Regions from separate parts of the Paenibacillus macerans genome, predicted to be linked through region 1. Evidence: riboswitches for the same ligand, from Rfam matches in the RefSeq annotation. Region 1 holds a riboswitch; each other region holds the start of a gene.
The links. Region 1 has a riboswitch for cyclic di-AMP ahead of kdpF (K(+)-transporting ATPase subunit F). Riboswitches for the same ligand answer to the same signal wherever they lie in the genome.
Positions count from the first base shown of each region.

Region 2: it holds a riboswitch for cyclic di-AMP, as region 1 does, so the genes downstream of both, DYE26_RS05035 (phytanoyl-CoA dioxygenase family protein) here and kdpF (K(+)-transporting ATPase subunit F) in region 1, are expected to answer to the same signal.
Region 3: it holds a riboswitch for cyclic di-AMP, as region 1 does, so the genes downstream of both, DYE26_RS19350 (APC family permease) here and kdpF (K(+)-transporting ATPase subunit F) in region 1, are expected to answer to the same signal.
Region 4: it holds a riboswitch for cyclic di-AMP, as region 1 does, so the genes downstream of both, DYE26_RS22550 (C40 family peptidase) here and kdpF (K(+)-transporting ATPase subunit F) in region 1, are expected to answer to the same signal.

Region 1 is NZ_UGSI01000002.1:1,488,667-1,493,677, forward strand. Features, by position in the region: gene DYE26_RS29890 (response regulator) at 79-780, opposite strand; gene DYE26_RS29895 (ATP-binding protein) at 767-2,320, opposite strand; cyclic di-AMP (ydaO/yuaA leader) riboswitch at 2,684-2,849, shown strand; gene kdpF (K(+)-transporting ATPase subunit F) at 3,105-3,182, shown strand; gene kdpA (potassium-transporting ATPase subunit KdpA) at 3,259-4,938, shown strand; gene kdpB (potassium-transporting ATPase subunit KdpB) at 4,963-5,011, shown strand, end outside.
Region 2 is NZ_UGSI01000001.1:1,095,682-1,100,692, reverse strand. Features, by position in the region: gene DYE26_RS33820 (aldo/keto reductase) at 1-67, opposite strand, end outside; partial or broken gene DYE26_RS34035 (AraC family ligand binding domain-containing protein) at 236-727, opposite strand; gene DYE26_RS05045 (spore coat protein) at 853-1,416, opposite strand; gene DYE26_RS05040 (spore coat protein) at 1,593-2,078, shown strand; gene DYE26_RS33285 (hypothetical protein) at 2,123-2,293, opposite strand; gene DYE26_RS05035 (phytanoyl-CoA dioxygenase family protein) at 2,412-3,302, opposite strand; cyclic di-AMP (ydaO/yuaA leader) riboswitch at 3,444-3,586, opposite strand; gene DYE26_RS05030 (hypothetical protein) at 3,664-3,930, opposite strand; gene DYE26_RS05025 (acetate--CoA ligase) at 4,729-5,011, opposite strand, start outside.
Region 3 is NZ_UGSI01000001.1:4,313,268-4,318,278, forward strand. Features, by position in the region: gene DYE26_RS19350 (APC family permease) at 1-1,148, opposite strand, end outside; cyclic di-AMP (ydaO/yuaA leader) riboswitch at 1,302-1,481, opposite strand; gene DYE26_RS19355 (branched-chain amino acid transporter permease) at 1,659-1,991, opposite strand; gene azlC (azaleucine resistance protein AzlC) at 1,988-2,701, opposite strand; gene DYE26_RS19365 (aminotransferase-like domain-containing protein) at 2,813-4,240, shown strand; gene DYE26_RS19370 (glycosyltransferase family 2 protein) at 4,175-4,891, opposite strand; gene DYE26_RS19375 (metal-dependent hydrolase) at 4,991-5,011, opposite strand, start outside.
Region 4 is NZ_UGSI01000001.1:5,062,033-5,067,043, reverse strand. Features, by position in the region: gene DYE26_RS22565 (4a-hydroxytetrahydrobiopterin dehydratase) at 1-43, shown strand, start outside; gene DYE26_RS22560 (c-type cytochrome) at 119-478, opposite strand; gene DYE26_RS22555 (GNAT family N-acetyltransferase) at 638-1,141, opposite strand; gene DYE26_RS22550 (C40 family peptidase) at 1,382-1,864, opposite strand; cyclic di-AMP (ydaO/yuaA leader) riboswitch at 1,869-2,010, opposite strand; gene DYE26_RS22545 (C40 family peptidase) at 2,257-2,727, opposite strand; cyclic di-AMP (ydaO/yuaA leader) riboswitch at 2,731-2,867, opposite strand; gene DYE26_RS22540 (hypothetical protein) at 3,089-3,919, opposite strand; gene DYE26_RS22535 (M1 family metallopeptidase) at 4,013-5,011, opposite strand, start outside.

The sequences.
Region 1 (5,011 bases):
TTCCAGTGGAAGAAACGCCCTGCAGGCCAGTAGCTTGCGGGGCGTTTCCTGTTTTTTTCAGGGGCAGATACGGGTGAATTATTCCCCGGAAAGCAGGCGATATCCGATTCCCGGCTCCGTAACGATTAACTTGGGCTGGGTCGAATCTTCTTCTAGTTTCTTGCGCAAATGTCCGATATAGATTCTCAGGTAGTGACTTTCGGACTCATCATGATGGCTGCCCCATACTTCTTGAAGCAGCTGCCGCTGCGTTACGATCCTCCCGGCATTCGAGGCGAGGACTTTCAGCAGGTCATATTCTGTTGGGGTCAATTTTACCCGCTCTCCATTCATTTCCACAATCCGTTGTGCCAAATCGATGGTTAGTCCACCAATCCGAAGCACGGGTTCGTTTGCCGATTTGGCGGCATGGCGCAGCGCCACGCGAATTCTGGCCACCAGTTCTCCCATGCTGAACGGTTTGGTAACATAATCGTCGGCACCGCTGTCCAAGGCCGCGATTTTGTCTTCTTCTCTGTCTTTAGCCGTTAGTACAATGATTGGCACGTTTGACCAGTCTCGTATGCGATGCAACACCTCCATACCGGAGATGTCCGGCAATCCGAGATCCAGCACGATCAGGTCCGAATGAATCAATGAGGCTTGCAGCACTCCTTCCTCCCCCGTGGACGCTTCATAAGTTGAATACTGATGAGCCAGTAAAGTCACCGTCAGCAGCTTGCGAATTTGGGGTTCGTCATCGACAATTAGGATACGAGCTCCAAGCTTACTTATGGTCATCCTCCTCCATTTCTTCAAAATGCCCTTCGCGCGGCTTGCTAAGGGGAAGTGTAATTGTAATGACGGTGCCTTGCGGCTGATTCGGCTTGGCCGTAATGGTTCCATTGTGCAGCTCCACGATTCCCTTGCAAATGGCAAGTCCCAATCCCGTGCCCGTCACTTGCTTGGCGGCGGCCGAACGGTAAAACTTTTCGAAGATCCGGCCGTAATCGTCACCGGCAAGTCCGATTCCCGTATCGGAAACAAGGATAACAAGCTTGTCGTCCTCGGGCCTTACCGTTATGAAAATCTCGCTGTAATCCGGACTGTATTTGATCGCGTTGCTGACTACATTAACCAGCACTTGCTCGAGCAAAACTTCATCCCCCATTACCATAGGAACGGACGCCGGCAGGTTTACCCGCAGCTTTCGATGCTGCTGAAAATCTTTGACCTGAGCCAAGGTGACGCCGATCAGATCTTCCACATCGCACCAATTTTTTCTAAGACGCAGCATGCCGCTTTCCAATTGCACCATGCTGAGCAGGTTTTTGACCAATCTATTCATACGGAGGGCACCGTCCCGAATGGTAAGCAGCAATTCCATGCGATCCTCCGAAGAAAAAAGAGAATTGCCTTCAATAAGGCTGGTCGCCGAGCCGATAATGGCCGCTAACGGAGTACGCAACTCATGAGAAACAGAATCTAGAATCGCGGTGCGAAGCCGTTCCGATTCGGCCGTCAAATGAGCGATTTTGGCTTCTTCCGCCAGCTTCATGCGGGCGATGGCGGTGGCCGCCAAACCGCCCAGGGCGTCCAGCATCCGCTGTTGCTCGGCGGTGAGCCCGCTTTTCCGATCCTGCAGATTGAGCGCCAATACCCCATGCACGCGGTCCTCGGTTCTCAGCGGCAGGTAATGGGCTGGAGAGTCTCTTAAGGTACGGGTTCCATTGCCGACCGCTTCGCCATGATCAAACGCCAGCTTCGCCATCACTTTTTCCGTTTCGCCCTGTCCCCAATCGCTATGAACCGAAGAGCAGTGGGCTAGCACTAAATTATTCCGTTGATCCGGCAAAAAAATCGCAATTTCCGTACCGATGGTTTGCGAAACTTGCCGGGAAACATTACTGAGCAGGGAGTGAATGTCCGCGATATCGCTCATTTGCCGGCTGAGCACGTAGAGCGCGGCGGTATGCTCCTCCCTCTGCTTGGCGTATAGCAACTGCCGTTTCAGCTTTACCGCCAGGCTGGCCGTTAACGCGGCTACCGCCAAAAAAACGCCGAACGAGATCAGATAGCGCAAGTCCGCGATCGTAAAACTCAGAATTGGAGAAACGAAAAAGAAATCAAAGGCCAGGACCCCCATCATTGCTGCATAAAGAGCAGGGCGCAGGCCCCAGACGACGGAACTCCAAAGCACGGGCAGCAGATAGAGAAGTGCTATATTGACCGAATCAAACGCTAGTCCGAACGGGTGCATGGCGCCGGTCATGAAGGCGATGAGCAAAGTGATGCTTGCATAAGGCTTCCATAGCATCCACATCGATTTCAACTTATCCATTAAACCACTCCTGTCCGTCTATGCTCCCGTTACTACTATAGTTCAGGGTAATGTAAAAAAGGAATAAAATAAACCGTTTATAGGCGTAAAAATTCCGTAAAAATCCACGAAATGCCATATAATCACGAGTATTTGCGAGGAAAATGAAGCTCTAATATTTTGAGAGCGCTAACTTCATCTTAAAGTTTCTTTTTTTTACGGATATGCCGGCTGCGTCGTTTTACAACCATTTAGCTAAGGAGTAAGATACGATCCATGAATTGAATGGCCATTCGATTCTAAATGGATATGCCGATCGACGAAACCAACGTGCCGAAGCTTGTGTGAGAGCAGACCGATCGGAACGGTTGGAGCGGAATCATCGGTCTTATAACGCTGAATCCTTGAAAGACACAAGGAACGGGGGAACCAACGGAAGCCGCAACCCGGCTTCATGGGGTGAATCGCTCGGCACTTTCAAATGCCGGGCGTAGGGCGACTCTCACGCCCGAATCCGTCAGCTAACCTCGTAAGCGTGTGGAGAGGCAACATTTTGTCGCGGACCGGTCGGGACGACTGCAAGAAGCCGCGGAAAAGGTTCCTCTTTTCCAAGGCTTCTTTTTTGCTGTCTTCTTCCTTGATCCGGGGGAGCAGTTTATGGAGAAAAGCGACCGATTAACTGTTGGAGGAGTGTCGTGATGCTGGATATTTGGATGGTGCTAACGTTGACCGTTGCCTTAGCGCTTATAGTTGGATTTGTCGTTTGGTGCGGTAAAACGGTGGAGGATACGGGAGGCGAACGCGAATGACCATCGTGTTGATTTTTACGTGTGGATTGCTGGTCTATCTAATCTATGCGTTGCTTCATCCGGAAAAGTTTTAACGAGTTTTGTTTATAGTGCGAGTTCAAAAAGGAAAGATGGCTTTTTGAACAACCTCTAATAGTGGGAGGAACGGTCATGGATATACTGCAAATCGTAATTGTGATCGGTATTTTGATGCTGATCGCCAAACCGCTCGGTAATTATTTGTACCACGTTTTCTCTAACGAGCCCAATCGCACGGATAAAATATTCTGTTGGGCCGAGAAACCCATTTATGCGGTCATCGGGCTGAAGCATCGCGCAGGCATGAGCTGGAAGCGGTACGCGATCAGCTTCATCGCAACCAACTTCGTGCTCGCCGCGGTAAGTTACTTGCTGCTGCGGGTGCAGAGCGGCTTGCCGTTGAACCCGAACGGTATCGGCAATATGGAGCCGACGCTGGTGATGAACACGGTGATCAGCTTTATTACGAACACAAATCTGCAGCATTACAGCGGCGAGACGGGGCTTTCGTACTTCTCGCAAATGGCTGTGATCATGATGATGATGTTTACGTCGGCGGCTACGGGTCTTTCGGTCGCGGTCGCGTTTGTCCGGGGCGTTACGAGCAAGGGAAAAAGCTTGGGCAACTTCTTTGAGGATTTCGTCAAGGCGCATACGCGGATTTTCTTTCCGCTGGCGTTGATCGTCACGCTCGTGCTGGTCGCGCTGCAGGTGCCGCAGACGCTGGATCCTACGCTGACGGTAACGACGCTTGAAGGCGCGAGTCAGCAGATTGCGATCGGACCTGTCGCTTCGCTGGAGTCGATCAAGCATTTGGGCACCAACGGCGGCGGCTTTTTCGGCGCCAACTCGGCGCATCCGTTTGAGAATCCGAGCCCGCTGACCAATGTGATCGAGATCCTGTCGATGTGGTCATTGGCCGCGGCGCTGCCCTTCATGTACGGCAGATTTGCGAAGAGCCGCAAGCAGGGTTGGGTCATTTTTTCGGCGATGATGGTCTTGTTCCTTTTGTTCCTTACCGTTGCTTACACCGCCGAGAAGAGCGGCAATCCGGCGCTGAACGCGCTTGGCATCGACGCTTCGCAGGGCAGCATGGAAGGGAAAGAGGTGCGCTTCGGCATCGCGCAATCCGCGCTGTTCACTACCGTGACGACGGCGGCGACGACCGGCACGGTCAACAATATGCACGATACGCTGACCCCGCTTGGGGGGCTGGTGCCGCTGGCGGAGATGATGCTGAACGTCGTATTCGGCGGAAAAGGCGTCGGGCTGGTCAATATGCTGATGTACGCGATACTCGCCGTATTCATCTGCGGACTGATGGTCGGCCGTACGCCGGAGTTCCTTGGCCGCAAGATCGAGCCGCGCGAGATGAAGCTGATCGCGATTGCGATTCTGGCGCACCCGTTCATAATCCTGGCGCCGGCGGCGATCGCCTTCCTGACCGATCTCGGCAAGGGAGCGATTTCGAATCCCGGCTTCCACGGCATCACGCAGGTGCTGTACGAATATACATCGGCGGCCGCCAACAACGGCTCCGGCTTCGAGGGGCTGGCGGACAATACGCCGTTTTGGAACATAACGACCGGCCTGGTGATGTTTTTCGGGCGGTATATATCGATGATTGCGATGCTCGCCGTCGCCGGATCGTTGACGCGCAAGCAATGGGTGCCGGAGACGATCGGCACGTTCCGTACGGACAATGCGCTGTTCAGCTTCCTGCTGATCGGCACCGTCATTTTGATCGGGGCGCTGACTTTTCTGCCGGTGATTGCCCTAGGGCCAGTCGCTGAGCATTTGACGATTCGTTAAGTAAGAATATGAGGTGAAGCTGCCATGAACGATAAACGTAAAAAAAGCATGTTCTCCGGTCCGCTTGTCGCAC
Region 2 (5,011 bases), on a different contig from region 1:
CGGGCAGCTTCAAGCCGCTTCTGCCGGCGCGGTTATTAAAGATGGCCGACAAATATTTGCGGTCCAGCCCAACGACCGCCGCCAGCTGGCCGACGGAAATCTCCTCGCCGTAATGGCTGTGCAGAAAATCAAGGCAGCGGTGGATGTAAGCGTCTTTCGCCTGCGCTTGAACCGCCGCTTGACCCGGCGCGGAAGCCGGAGCCAGCTCCACCATGACCGAGAAAAACTCGTTCAGCAAGACCCGCAAACGCAAATCGCGGGTGGCCGCCTGCTCCTCGGCCTCGTTCAAAAGCTCGTACAGCTTCGGCATCAAACGGGTATCCATGGGGAACACCGGCTGCTCCGCGGTCACACGGGTTCGCGCCAGAATTTCTCCCGCCTGATCGCCGCAAAAGGCGATCCAGGAATAAACCCAGGGCCTTGCGGCGTCTGCCTGGTAAAAGACGACCCGCTCAGGATAAGCGATAAACGCCTGGCCCGCCGTCAGCGTCAGCGTCTCGCCGTCCTCCACGCGAACGCTCCCCTTTCCCTCATGGACAAAGTGGATCTTATAAACGTCCCGTACGCCCGGGCCGAACGAATGCTGGGGAGCGCAGGCTTCCTTGCCCCAATAGCATAAATACAGCTCCGGTGAATCGCGGAACGGACGGTCCGGGTTGTAATGAAAAATCGCGGCCAATAACAGCACCTTCTTTGCACTTGGCAGTGGAATTGAATGCGCCCGCATCCGCTGACATTGTACCACAAAAACAATGTTTCCAATTGCCGATCCCATGAAAAAAGAGCGGGTGCGCCAGGTCATTGGTTTCCTTGGTAACCGCTCTTTTTCTTTCGCTATGCTCCGCCGAGTTGCTAATGAACCGCCGCCGGCTCCTGCACTTTCTGATAAAAAGCGCCGAGCGTATTCATCGTCGACATCGGAGCCGCTTCTAACGGATAATAGCCTTTTTTTACCATCCATTGCCATACGTCATAAGCGTGGTGCGAGCACATGCAGAAGGCATGCTCCAGGAAGCTGCGGATGTCGGGATGGCTCATCTCCATGGCCGCCCAAGCGTACTCCCTGCCCGCCCGTTTCAAAGTCAGCAAATAAGCGGTGGCGATTTCCCGGTCGTTGAACTGCTGAATCGAGGTTCTCGGCGTGACCGGAACAGGCGACGCAGACGCCTCGGTAAAGGATTGCAGGACCGGCTGCAAATCCGGGATGGCCAGTTTCCCGCTGGCCCCTTCCGCCTTGCTTAAATACTCCACCTTCATGTTGTAGTCCTGAAAATGAAGCGGAAGATGTTTTTGCAGGATCGCCTTCAGTTCAGGGTCCTGCGCTTGGTTTAAGAAACACGCCATGTTCGTAATCGAGTTAACGCAGCTTAACGTTAGTTCATTCAAATCCTGTGCCTCGTGTGCGGCCAATTCCATGAGAACGTATCCTCCTTCGCTGTTTTTCGGTTGCTTGGTAAATCACTTTTAGAATGCGCCCCATCGTTTTCTATTATTGCCGGAAGCCGGAGTAAAATCGTCCCAGACAAGGACAAATACCCATAAGGTTCCGCTGCGCATATAATGAATCAATTCTAACTATGGAGTGTGAGATCGTGAATAACGAATGGAAACAGGAGCATCTGGCCTGGCATGAAACACTGGAGCTGCATGAGCTAGTCGCCTTTCAATCCGCCAATTTGGCGGCGTTCAAAAAGAAACTGCCGATGGTGATGGACCCGGAGTTAAAAGCGCTTTATGCAGAAACGATCAAAACCTTGGAGCACAATATCCGCGAACTGCTTAAATTTTATCCGCTGGCGCCTGGTATGGCCCGCAACGTTTCGCCCGATATGACCGGATTTGACGCGGCCAGCCTGCTTGGCTTCGCCAAAGCCTCCGTACGCAATTACGCGGCCTCCATTACGGAGACGGCTACTCCTCAATTAAAGGAAACATTCCAAAAACAATTGCTTGGCGCCATCGCCCTTCATACCAAAATATTTAACTTCATGCACCGACACGGCTACTATCCGGCGTACAATTTGGAAGAACTGCTGGCCCACGACGTGCAAATGGCCAATCAAGCGCTAAACATGTAGCTTGCGAAAAAACCCCGGAATTCCGGGGTTTTTCTGGCGGTGCGTCATTTCTTTTGTTCCTTTTCTTCAGGTTCATCGTATTTATTGATATGCCCGGTAATGGCTTCGACCGCTTCATTCACATTCGTGGTGGCCGGCACGGCCTTAACCTCGTCTTCGGTCTTATCGACAAAATTTTGATGATCCGCGCGTACGGCTTCAATTTTATTGCTCACCTAAAGGTCACTCCTTTCCCGGAAGGTTGGGGTTTGAATTTACTATGCGATATTTTGCGCTTCTTTATGTATAAAGCCGTCCCAACGCAAAGCCATTTTGCCGGGACGGCTTTTTTTCTTAAAATTCCGTGCGGGCCGCCATGTATTCGGGTCTCGGCTTCTTCCCGAAATAAGGCTCCGCCAGTTTGTTTGCTACGCTGTTATAGACCATAAAAATATTGCTGCGCGGGTACGGCGTAATGTTGCTGTTGGAGCCGTGCATCAAATTGCAGTCGAACAGCAGTACGGAGCCTGCCTTGCCGACCGGCGTTTCAATGCCGCAGCGCTTCGCCAGCTCGGTTAAGCTCGCCTGATCGGGCGCGATGAATTCCTTGGAGCAATCATCAGGCGCCTGGCCGACGCACGACACGAAGATTTGATGGGAACCGGGCATGACCATAAGCGGTCCGTTAAACGGATAATTGTCTTCCAGTGCGATCAAGCAGCTGAGCGCCCGCATCCGGGGCATCCCGTCCTCCACATGCCAGGTCTCAAAGTCCGAATGCCAGTAGAACTCTTTGCCGGTAAATGCCGGCTTGTAATTGATCCGCGACTGATGGATGTAGCTTGGTCCCCCCAAAACATGCTCGACGATCGCGAGCAGTCTCGGATGCCGGGACAACTCCTGAAAAACCGGGTGGGTCCGATGAATCGCAAAGATCGAATGCACTTCTTCCCCGCCGGGCTGGCGGATAATTTCATCGGATGAAAGGTTCCGGGATGCTTCCCGCAAGCGCTGCGCCTTCTCCTGATAGCCCTTTAATTCCGCTCCGCCAAAAAAGTTCTCCAGGAACAGATAACCGTTTTTGGCGTAAAAATCCGAATGCTCTTTGCTGATTCCGCTTTCCGCGTTCCACTCGCCATATACGATGGGATCCTGCCGCGGAAGCCATCTCGGCTCAGCATAAACCCGGGAAGGGTAAGCATCCGTCTTTGGATCAAAAATTACGGACGTTTCCAATTGATTCATTCCTCCTCATCCCCTCATAAGAAATATTTGTCCAAACCAAAAAGGACCGCCGCTTGGAGAAGACAAAGCTTACCCAGCAGGGTCCTTAAAACGGACAAAGGCCCTTATAAAAGGGCCTAATAAAATCTCTTAATGTCGCAATATAGACCCATCCACTGCTGACGAGGTTAGCTGACGGGCTCGGGTAAGATGGTACCCTACAATCATTGCTGAATGATTCGCCCCAAAAAAATGGTTCCCCCGTTTCCCGGCTCCTTAAGCCGGAAACTAAGCGTGAGTCTATAGTAAAGGCAATTCGCGTTCATGTCAACCCATGTTCTGTAACATTTTCGATTTCGCCATATACTCGCTGCCGCATTCGTTACCGCAGCCGGCTTTCCGCTTCAGCCAAATCGGCCTGATCCTCCTGCAAATCTTCCTTGGCGCGTTCCAGCGGTTCCGGGTTCATGCGCCCATCCGCCTGGGAAATGGCGTTCTCCGCTTTGTGAATGGCGTTATAGGCATTTTCCACCGTTTCTTCGCTCGGATGGGACTGTGCTTGCGTTACGGCCCGGTGCGCTTTTTTGACGGACTGCTGGGCGGATGAGATCGGGTTTTGCGATTGCATGCTGGAATAAGGATTTGCCATGTTTTAGCCTCCTCCAAAAAGATGATAAGATGCAGGTCCTTACTAATTTGAGGAAAAGGCCCGGACAATATGCGTTCGAACTTTTGCCAATCCCACACTCCTGCCGCTTAGGCCGCAGCGGAAACCAACTTTAAAGCAGATAGAGCATGGATTTAACAGCGATGGAACCCGGAGCTGGAAAAAGGAAGAGGGGAAATCGGCACGAAATCACTGGCGTTGAATTAACTTTTGCTCAAGCTTTCCCGTGAAAGCTATCCGAAATCTAAACGGTTGTAGCAGCGGCTATTTGCCGAAAAAAGACCTTATCTAAATTCTAACGGTTGCGAGCGCCGTTATTTGCCTGAATCTAAGGCAAAAATTACCGGATTTCAGCGAAATAAGCACCATGGCAACCGTTACAATTTGAAATCAATGGTATTGGAACAAATAGCGCTTGTGGCAACCGTTAGAGCATTGGTGTGCTCAGAAAATGTATCTTGCCAGACTTAAATGCAACGCTAGCGGCACGAAATGCAAAAGGGCATGCGATTTTCGTCGAAAATCCCCGAAACAGGCGGTTCAACTGCAAATATGCAGTTCATTTCTTATGATAAGCTACCTTTTTATCCTATAGCTGCAAATGAGATGTATTTTTGCACTTCAACCGCCCAAAAGCAGAAATTTGCAGAAATTCAAATGGGGCTTTTGCATTTGATCTCATCGAGCCGTCCTTCTTACCATGTAACGAATTCATGAAGTCGTCGGTGATTTTCCCCAATTACATCAAGGCCTTCTTGCCCTAGTTCGGAGTCCTCTTTTTTAAATGGAGCTTTTCACCTTCAAGGCTGCGCGCTCCTCCCGCTCCCGCAGCTCTACTCTGCGGATTTTGCCCGTATTCGTTTTTGGCAGTTCAGCGACAAATTCGATCTTCCGCGGATATTTATACGGGGCCGTCACCGCTTTGACATGAGCCTGAAGCTGCTTGACCAGTTGCGGCGAACCCGCCGCCCCTTCTTTCAGCACAACAAAAGCTTTGACGATATGCCCGCGAATTTCGTCGGGACTCGCCACGGCGGCGCATTCCTTGACGGCAGGATGCTTC
Region 3 (5,011 bases), on a different contig from region 1:
GGAATAAACACGCCGATCGCATAAAGCGGAATTAAAAGTTCGGTTTTCCCTTCAAAAACGATAATCAGCAAAATCGAAAACAGCCCCAGGAAAATAATGCCATTTGAATATCCCAGCCGGTCTCCGCGAACCGTAAACGCTCTTGGGATGAACTTGTCTTTGGCCAAATTAACGGCAAGCAACGGAAAGGCGGAATATCCGGTGTTGGCAGCCAGAATAAGAATCAAAGCCGTCGTTCCCTGAATGAAGAAATACATGATATTTCTTCCGAAAGTGTGTTCCGCGATTTGGGAAAGCACGGTAACCTCCGCGAGAGGGCCTATGCCATAATAATAAGCCAGAAACACAATTCCCGTGAACAATACAGCCAATATGCCCCCCATGGCCAGCAAGGTTTTTGCCGCATTGCGCGGAGCCGGCTCTTTAAAGTTGGGGATGGCGTTTGAGATCGCTTCTACCCCTGTCAAAGCGGAACATCCGGAAGCAAAGGCACGAAGCAGCAAGAATAAACTAATTCCAGCCACTGGAGAACCAAGCGGAGCGTGTAACTCCGGCAAAATTTGGCCGGTCATAATTTTATAAAGGCCGGAACAAATCAAAATCACCAGGGCCAGAACAAATAAATAAACGGGAAAGGCAAAAATCGTAGCCGATTCGGTGACACCACGCAAATTGAGAATGGTAATTAACAATACAAAACCTACGGCTATGGGCACCGTGTATGGATGAAGGCCCGGAAAAGCCGAAGTAATGGCGTCCGTACCGGCCGAAACGCTTACCGCAACGGTCAAGATATAGTCAACAAGTAATGAACCGCCGGCAATCAGTCCGGGAATTACACCCAGGTTTTGCTTGGAAACCACATAAGCCCCACCGCCATGAGGATAAGCAAAAATAATTTGCCGGTAAGACAAAATAAGCGCCACCAGCAAAACCAAAACACCGGCAGCAATGGGAATCGAATACCAATAGGCTACCGCTCCCACGACCATTAAAACAAGCAGGATCTGTTCCGGCCCGTAAGCCACCGATGACAAGGCATCGGAAGAAAGGATGGCCAGCGCTTTGGTCTTGCTTAGTTTCTGTTCGCCCAGTTCCGTTGATTTTAACGGCCGTCCAATAAGAAATCGCTTTATATAAGAAAGCACAGGGGGTCACCGCCTAAATTACGTTGTTTTTTTATATTGCTCGGCAGAAATAAGTATTATTTCAAATACAAACTGAAGATTAAGGGCAAATAGGCCAATTCGAGGCAATAAAAAAACACAGGGGCCCCTGTGCTAAACTTCACAAGTCATACAACCCACTCCTGACTACGCTTACGAGGTTAGCTGTCGGATTCGGGCGGCAAGAGTCGCCCTACCTGGCGGATCGCTGGATCAACTGCCAAGATTCACCCCAAAAGAGAAACTCACCTGAAAGGCAGGTAAGTTTTTAACGGGTCCCCCGTTTTCCTTAAGGAAATTCAGCGATAATGAATTGATTTATTCTTAGTGGAAACAAAATAAATCATACGTTCAGTGTAAAAGTTTGTAAAGCAGGAGTAAGGAAGGTGAACTGCCGGAATCATACAAAAGATCATATGTTAATCGCTTACAATTCAAAAATGCTCTCCAAATCAACGTTTATTAATGACTGACGCTATTTTTTTAAACATTTTAAAAAACAAATTGAACCAACAGCATATAGACCAGGGTACCCGTTAGGATCGATAACAGCATATTCCTTTTCCAAAAATGCAAGAAAGCAACAATGGCCATCGAAATCAATTCTGGCGCTCCATGGTTGCCGGATATAAAATTCACGTCTTTGATACTGTAGACAACCAATAATCCTAAAGCCGCCGCGGGCAGCACTTTCCCGAGATATTGCACATAACGCGGAGCGGGCCGGCCCGGAGGGAAAATCATAAAGGGAATAAATCTGGTCAGCATGGTTCCCAAAACGACTATTCCAATAGTAATCACTTGTTCCAATAAAGTCATTGTCATGTAGTTTCACCCGTTTTCTTTTCCAGTGGCCTCCGCATCAAAGTAAGCACGCAGAGGATCAAAATCATGGAAGGTATGATAAAGTTGTCCCCGTTAAAAATAAAGAGGCATAACACAGATAGCCCCAACCCCAGTAACGCGCTGTGATGTGTTGTTTCTTTCAGCCATTGTTCGATGAAGATGACCACAAATAAAGCCGTCATCACAAACTCAAGTCCTTCCATGTTTATTTGAACTAGTGACCCAAACAGTCCCCCAATGGTAGCGCCAAGCACCCAATAGATGTGATTAAGCAAGGTAACGAAGAACATGTACCACCCTTTATTCACCCCTTGCGGTATTTGGGCGGTGTAATTAATGGAGAACGTTTCATCACACATGCCAAAAATCAGATAGATCTTTTTTAACCCGCTCCCTTTAAATTTTTCAAGCATAGATATCCCGTAAAAAAGATGGCGCGCGTTAACCATTAAAGCGAGGAAAAAAGCGCCTAATGGGTTAAAAGCGCCCAGCAGCAGATGGACAGCGACAAATTCCATCGACCCGGCAAAAATAAGCAGGCTCATCAGGAAAGCATACCCTGCCCCAAATCCCGATATGTTCATAAAGATGCCGTAGGCAATCCCCAAGAATAAAAAGCCTGCCAAAATGGGGATCGTAGCAGGAAAGGCGGCACGAAACGCCAATTGAAGTTCGCTTCTGTTAGTCATGATTTACTTGCATCTCCTCGTACGATTACTTATCCATGCCATTTTAGCAGTGCAAATCCATACAATCAACGATATAATTGTATGGATTACAATTTTGTGAGGTGTGCAAATATGCCGATCAATTCCTTCACCGATTACCCCATGTCATGGAAACCCGATAGAGACGCTTTGAAACGTCCACTCTATCGTTCGCTCGCCCTACTGCTGGAACATGACATCACAAACGGATTTTTAGCCCCGGGTACAAAACTGCCACCGCAAAGGGAGTTGGCCGATTTTTTGGACATAAATTTTACGACCATAACACGTGCCTACAAACTATGCGAACTCAAAGGCCTAATATATGCGGTAACAGGCAGCGGCACATTCGTTTCAGCCAACGCGGCACGCTCCATTACTATTTCGAAAGACAAAATTTCAAATGAAATCATCGATCTTGGTTTTGTCGCCTCATTTGAGCAAAGCAACAATATTGTCGCTGAAGCAGCTAAGAAGGTGACGGAGAAAGGTTATTTGGAACAGCTCTTGAATTACAATGACCCTACAGGCATCCCCCATCAAAAAGCAGCGGCGCTAAACTGGATGGCGGATTTTGGGATCCATGCGGACAAAGACAATATGGCGATCGCTTCCGGGGCGCTAAATGCATTGGCGATCACGTTATTAGCTCTGTTCGAACCAGGCAACCGGATCGCGGTCGATATGTATACATTCTCTAATTTTATCGAGATTTCGAAATTGTACCGTATTAAATTGGTCCCGATTCCCGGTGACGAACATGGCATGCTGCCGGGCGAGCTTGACAATCAGTGCCTTCAAATGGATGTGCACGGCGTTTTTCTGATGCCTTCTTGTTCCAACCCCACGACGGTCATGATTCCCGACTACCGCAAACGCGAACTGGCGGCCGTCATTCGAAAGCATCGGTTGATTTTAATTGAGGACGATATACACGCCTTTCTGTCAGCCGGTATTATGGCAGATTACGGACAACCTATGTTTCAGCTTCTCCCGGAACAAACGGTGTATATTTGCAGCACGTCCAAGTCCATCTGCTCGGGCCTTCGAGTGGCTTATATCGTGTTTAGCGAGGCTTTTAAAGAGAAGATCGTGAAGGCCATTTTTAATATTAATGTGAAAACCTCTTCATTGGATGCCGAGATCATCAGCGAACTGATCTTATCCGGAAAAGCAAGTGCAATTGCAGCGAAAAAAAAACAGCTGGCGGAATCCGCAAACCGGTTGTTTACGGAGTTTTTCCCGCAGCTGCCTCGTACTGGCCATCCACTAAGCTTCTATAGATGGCTTCCCATATCGGATGATGCCGATGGAACGCACATGGAGAATTATTTTCTGAACAAAGGAATTCGCGTGTATCACTCCGATCGCTTTTTAAGCGGGGCCAGTACACGGGACAAATATTTACGAATAGCCCTTTCTTCCACCAATTCTCTGGAGGAATTACAACGAGGATTAGCGATTTTGAGTAGCCACTTTCCTAAATTGATCGGTTCGCGCAAAAATCCGGCTCCCCTTTAGGACATATTGATCGCTGCCTTTCCATGTATGCGATGTTTTATTTTTTCTTCTAATTTGCACATAGTTATACGGATCAGGCGCATATACTTTATATCCTTTAGCCCAGCATCTGCTTAAAAATGAGACGTCTTCTCCTAGCGACACATGGGGAAATCGGACGCGGTCGAACACACGTCTTTTAAATAAGATGGTCCCTCCCGCAACTACACCGACGAACTTATTCTGTTGTTTGGGAAAGCGAAGAACGAGCAATTTCTTGGCTTCGAGGTACGCCAAGTACGCTCGTTTCCCCACCACATCGGCATTTGACCGATGTAAAGCCTTCATTTGTCCGGTTAGATAATAAGGCGAGTAGAAATCGTCATCGTCAAACTTGGTGATGTACGGGTATTTCGTTTTACTGACGGCATAATTAAGGCAGCTGCCTAAGGATTCTTTTTCAGGAAGCTTGTAGACGGAGACATTTTTATACTTCCGGGCAATTTTTCGGTACTTATCTAATTCCATGCTATCTTTATTCAAGATAATAACCAGTTCTTTTACCGGGTAAAGCTGATTTCTGTAATTTTCAAGAATATTATCGAAAAAACGCGGGCGGTTCGTGCTTGTTATGATTGATATCCCTTTTAACGAGCTAGAAGTTTGGCCCAACTCCCTCTCACCTCCAAGTCAATCAATAACGGTATATGCTGAGCCGCATAGCAGCGCTTGTTCGTTTGTTCCTGTAATGGCCGGCGCCATCTCCTTCTTTTATTTCAGCAGGATTTGTGT
Region 4 (5,011 bases), on a different contig from region 1:
GCAATATAACGAGGCGTTCGAGAAAATGCGCGCCGCGGATTAGGCTAGGCAAAAAACGCCCGCCGGAAACGCTCAAGTTTCCGGCGGGCGTGCTTTTCATGTGCCGTTATTTTTGCCGTTATTTTTTCTCCGCGAGCCACATCGCGACGTTGGCAATTTCTTCATCCTTGAGCCGATCCTTGAAGGAAGGCATCATTCCGCCTTTGCCTTTGGTGATAATGCCGTAAAGCTGGTCTGCCGTCAGTTCTGCGCCGATCTTTTGCAGATTCGGTCCCGCGCCCCCTTGCAACTGATCGCCGTGGCAGGTGATGCAGTTTGCTTTTACGGTGGCTTCGGCTTGTGCCGCATTCATCGTAATTTCAGGCAATTGCGGTTTGGCTTCCTTGGCGGCCTGCTCCCGGCTCGGCAGGGTGAACATCAATACGATGGCCATAGCGCAAGCCACGAAGAACAATCCGCTCATGATCCACTTTTGCATTCCAATCGCCCCTCCTATGTAAGCTACCTTTTCCATTATAACGGAACATGCCGCTCGATCATAGTCTTTGTGTCAAAAATAGGAACAATTCCGTCGTGATTGCGGTAAAGTTTGTAATAAACTTCATAGCAAGTCCGATCTAATGGATCGGGAGCATTTTTAGGATGAGGGGTGAGACCCTCGATACACCATGCAATAAAAAGGCTTGGAGATGCCGCCAGGGGTCATTTTGTCGTAAAGGTCCGTGATGGTGAAGCCGGCCTTTTGATAAGCGCGAATCGCCCGGGTGTTCCACGTCAGCACTTCCAAATCGATCTCATGGCCCGGTTTCCGCCGCAGCGCCTCCTCGACGATCGCCGTTACAAACCGTTTGCCGAGCCCTTGTCCGCACAATTCCGGCTTCATACCGATACCGAGCCGCGTAACCCTTTCCAACGGGAAATATTGGGCAAATCCGGCGAGTTCTCCGTTCTCGTCCAGCACGGACACGTATTGCTCCGCTCTGATCGCCGGGTTGCCGAATTCGACATCGAGCGCTTTCATTTGTTCCCAAGGAAGCCAGCTGTAAACATCATAGGGAGAATCGTACCGCCAGGTGCAGATTTCTGCGCCGTGGCTCTCTTCCATGGGAACGATGCGAAACTGAACAATCGGTTTATCCATTGGGATCCTCCTTTAAAAACGGCATTCCTATTACCCTCACTCTAACGGGATTTACTTGACTTGTAAAGGTTCTGCCGTCTCTCGGACACCTGTGGATTTATGGAAATCAACAAAAAATCGGTAACCTTTTGGCGTGTCGCTTCGTTATATAGATAGGGATGAAAAAAACCGCAAGCCAATTCCGAAGATAAGCTTACGGCTGACAGGTCATGCGGAGCGAAATTAAGCGCCGGCGGAGGTTCAGGATTCCGCGGCGTATACGGAATAACCGTATTTGCTGAGCACCCGCTTCGCGCCAACGAAGCGGTTCTGGTAATAACTGCTGCTCAATTTGTCGATCCGGATTCCTTTGGATGAAGAGGCATGGGCAAATTCTCCGTCGCCAACGTAGACGCCCACATGCGATACTTTTCCGCCACCCAGGGTGTTAAAGAAGACAAGATCGCCGGCTTGCAGCTTGCTTTTTGATACCGGAGTTCCTACCTTGTATTGGGCCGTGGATACGCGAGGAAGCGTAACGCCCATTTGTTCGAACACATACCGCGTAAACCCGGAGCAATCAAATCCGGCCGTACTGGTGCCGCCGTATTTGTAAGGCGTGCCGTACACGGAATTGACGATGTTGGAGAGCGACGTTTCCTGCTCGTCCGCAAAGGCGCTTCCCGTTCCCAGACTGAAACATAGAGCCAAACTCGTTACCGCTGCTGCTAAAGTCTTTCTCAAGATGTCTAACTCCTTCCAAGGCCTGCGAGGTTAGCTTAAGGATTCGGTTGAAGGCTCCCTATGATCCCTTTGAAGCGGGATCAATTCACCCTGACTGATGTGGTTCCCCCGTTTCCCGGGTGCGGGGAATTCGGCAGTTTCATGTAGTATGCACCCAAAAACGACGTCACAACAAAAATTACAAAGTTGTTACTATTTCTGTTGGTCATTTTACCAAAGTGGGCCAACATTGGCAAGTTTCCCGGCAAAAAGGATGCTTTTGGCCTGTGTGAGGAGCGGAGTGATCTGGGTATTGATTCCTAAGGGGGATCATCCGTAGACAGGAAAAACCCGCAGGAGACGTGGTATCCCAATCATCCCTGCGGGTTTGTCGAATTCGTTATGGATTGCGACTACTGTTCGGCTGTCACAGCTTCAAATTTCTCGGAGCTCATAATGCGCTTAGCTCCAACATACCGCTTCTCGTAGTAACTTTCGCTCAGTTTGCTGATGACAACTCCTTTGGAAGAAGAGGCATGCGCAAATTTGCCGTCGCCGACATAAATACCAACATGAGATATGCCATCGCCGGAAGTGTTGAAGAACACCAGATCGCCTGCGATTAATTCATCCTTGGAAACGCTTGTTCCCATCTCAAATTGGGAGCCCGATTGATGAGGAAGATCGATGCCGAGCTTGTTAAATACATACATCGTAAATCCGGAGCAATCAAAACCGGACGTTGTTGTTCCGCCTGCGGAGTAAGGAGATCCGAGGCCTTCTTCAATGGCGCTGTCCAGTTTGGAATCCGCGAAAACGCTGCCGGTTCCGATCGTGAAAAGCAATGCAAAACTTACTGCTGTTACGGTCAAACGCTTTTTCAAGAATTATGCTCCTTCCAATGCCTACGAGGTTAGCTTAAGGATTCGGTTGAAGGTTCCCTATGATCCCTCGCTTACGAGATCAATTCACCCAAAGTGGTTCCCCCGTTTCCCCGGCGCAGGGAATTCGGCTTTGATTTCTCACCTGATAAGACTTATTCGACGTAACTTGCTATTTTCCTGCCAAAGATGACAAAAATAATTACAAAACTGTTACTGAAATTGTGTTGCTGTTATTTTAACAAAGACAGGGATCATTTGGCAATGGTTAATTCGCGAGACTAAGAGGGGAAAACCTGACACAAGGCCTTCGCAAAGTCGCGGAGGCCTTGTGCCGTAAAGGTTTCAGAGAGATGAAAAAATTTTAACTTTTCTCGGTTTTTGTCTGCCAGAGGCGATATTGCGAGGTGACCTGCCAAATTTTAAAAGCGCTGCGACAGAGAGGATAGGTTTGCTGGAGGATCAGCGCCAGCATTCCGGTCCAGATCCAGGAGACCGTTCCGAACAGCAGGAACACGCCCAGCCCGAATGCGCCCAGTATGCAGGAGATCCCGATGCCCTGAAGAAGGTGCCGGAAGCAGACGAGGAGGGAACCCCAGACGCTTGATTTGAACAAGTACCCAAATTGTACGTAGAGAATGCATTGTCTCACCAGCCAGCCGTATACGAACCAGCCCAGGATGTAGATGAGACCCTTCAGCAGCGGGGCCATCTGTCCTCCGGCCCCCAGCAGATGCGGCCATAAAACAAGGAGCTTGGGAATAACCCAGAAGGCCGGGATAATGATTAAAATAAGTTCAATGGCATAAAACAGGACAACCGGCTTCCAGAATTCTTTCATTCCGCGGAACAACGGCAGTCCGTGTCCACGGCTCTCGGAGGGGACAAGCCCGTATAGAATTCCCGCTTGAATAAGAGGCGTGAGCAGGAGGCGTAGGACCGCCATGCCGATCAGCAATCCTAAATAGAGGCGGACGTCCGGATTGCTCCCCAAATGGATACGCCCTTCCAGCAGGAACAGAATTCGGCTGAGTTGCGTGGGCGGCGGATCCGGATGCCTTTGCAGTAGCGCGGTAACGGCGGTATCGACCAGGCGGTACAAAAACAATCCCCACAGCAGTTGATACAGGAACAAAATGATGACGGAGGGAAACTGGCTTTTCAGCAGGCTCCACCCCTGACGCACATAAGTCATATTTTCACCTCTTAAAAGTTTTGCGAGCGTTGCTTTACTCGATATGCTTCGAGCAAAACTACTTCAGAAGCATAAGCTGAGTTCTGCCGGCGTTTACCATATAAGTGTTCCGAGCAGGGCTTCCAGCAGCTTGGTCACGCTCATATTGGAGCGCGAAAGAAGGGGCTCGGGTACTTCCGTCTTCAAATAATTGTTGATGTGTTTGTTTTCGACCACCAGCGAATAGTCGGGATCGATTTGCACCCAAGCAAGCGGTTCCTTGTATTGCAGTTTAAGCTCGACGCGGCTGTCCTCGCCTCTCCATTGTTTTCGCACCGTATGGCCGTCCTTGAACGTGAACTGCAAGGGTACCTTCGGATAGGTCGCCCCTCTGCGGGAGATGACGACGGTGGATTCGTAAACGGCGGTCCCGTCCTGGAGGAGCGGATTCACCGTGATTTTGTCGACGGAGAAGTCGGCCATTTTGCCATCGTATACATACTGCGAAAAATAGTTTTTCCAGCTGCGCCCGGTGACCTGTTCGACCACCCGCTGGAAATCGGCCGTCGTTGGATGTTTAAAGCGGTACTTGTGGGCGTATACCGTTAAAATGCGCTTCATCGTTTTGCTTCCCACCTGGCGTTCAATATCGAGCAAAATAAGCTTGCCGCGGTAATAGACATTTTTGGTATAACCGTCGCTGGATCCGTACTTCCAGGCGTTCTGGGTCAGCGGAGCCGGTGAGGAAATCAGGGCGGCCTGGATCGGGAGCGCCGGGGTGATGCCGAACTCCTGCTCCATTAATTTGTCCTCCGCATAGGAAGCGAAGCCTTCATCCAGCCAAGCCTCTTCAAATTCATTGCTAGCGATCATGCCGTAAAAAAACTGGTGCGCGATTTCATGAATGACCGTCCGCTCCAGCTCATCGTAACCGGGAGAATCGCCGCTAGCGCCAAAAGCGGTCACAAGCGTCGGGTATTCCATCCCGCCGGCTCCGTTTCCGTCCGCGGGGGGCACCACGATGGACAGGGTGGAATAAGGATACCGTCCGTACCACCTGCTGAAATTGGACAAAGCCGATTTGGCCGCATAGAAGTAGCGCTCTTTCAAATC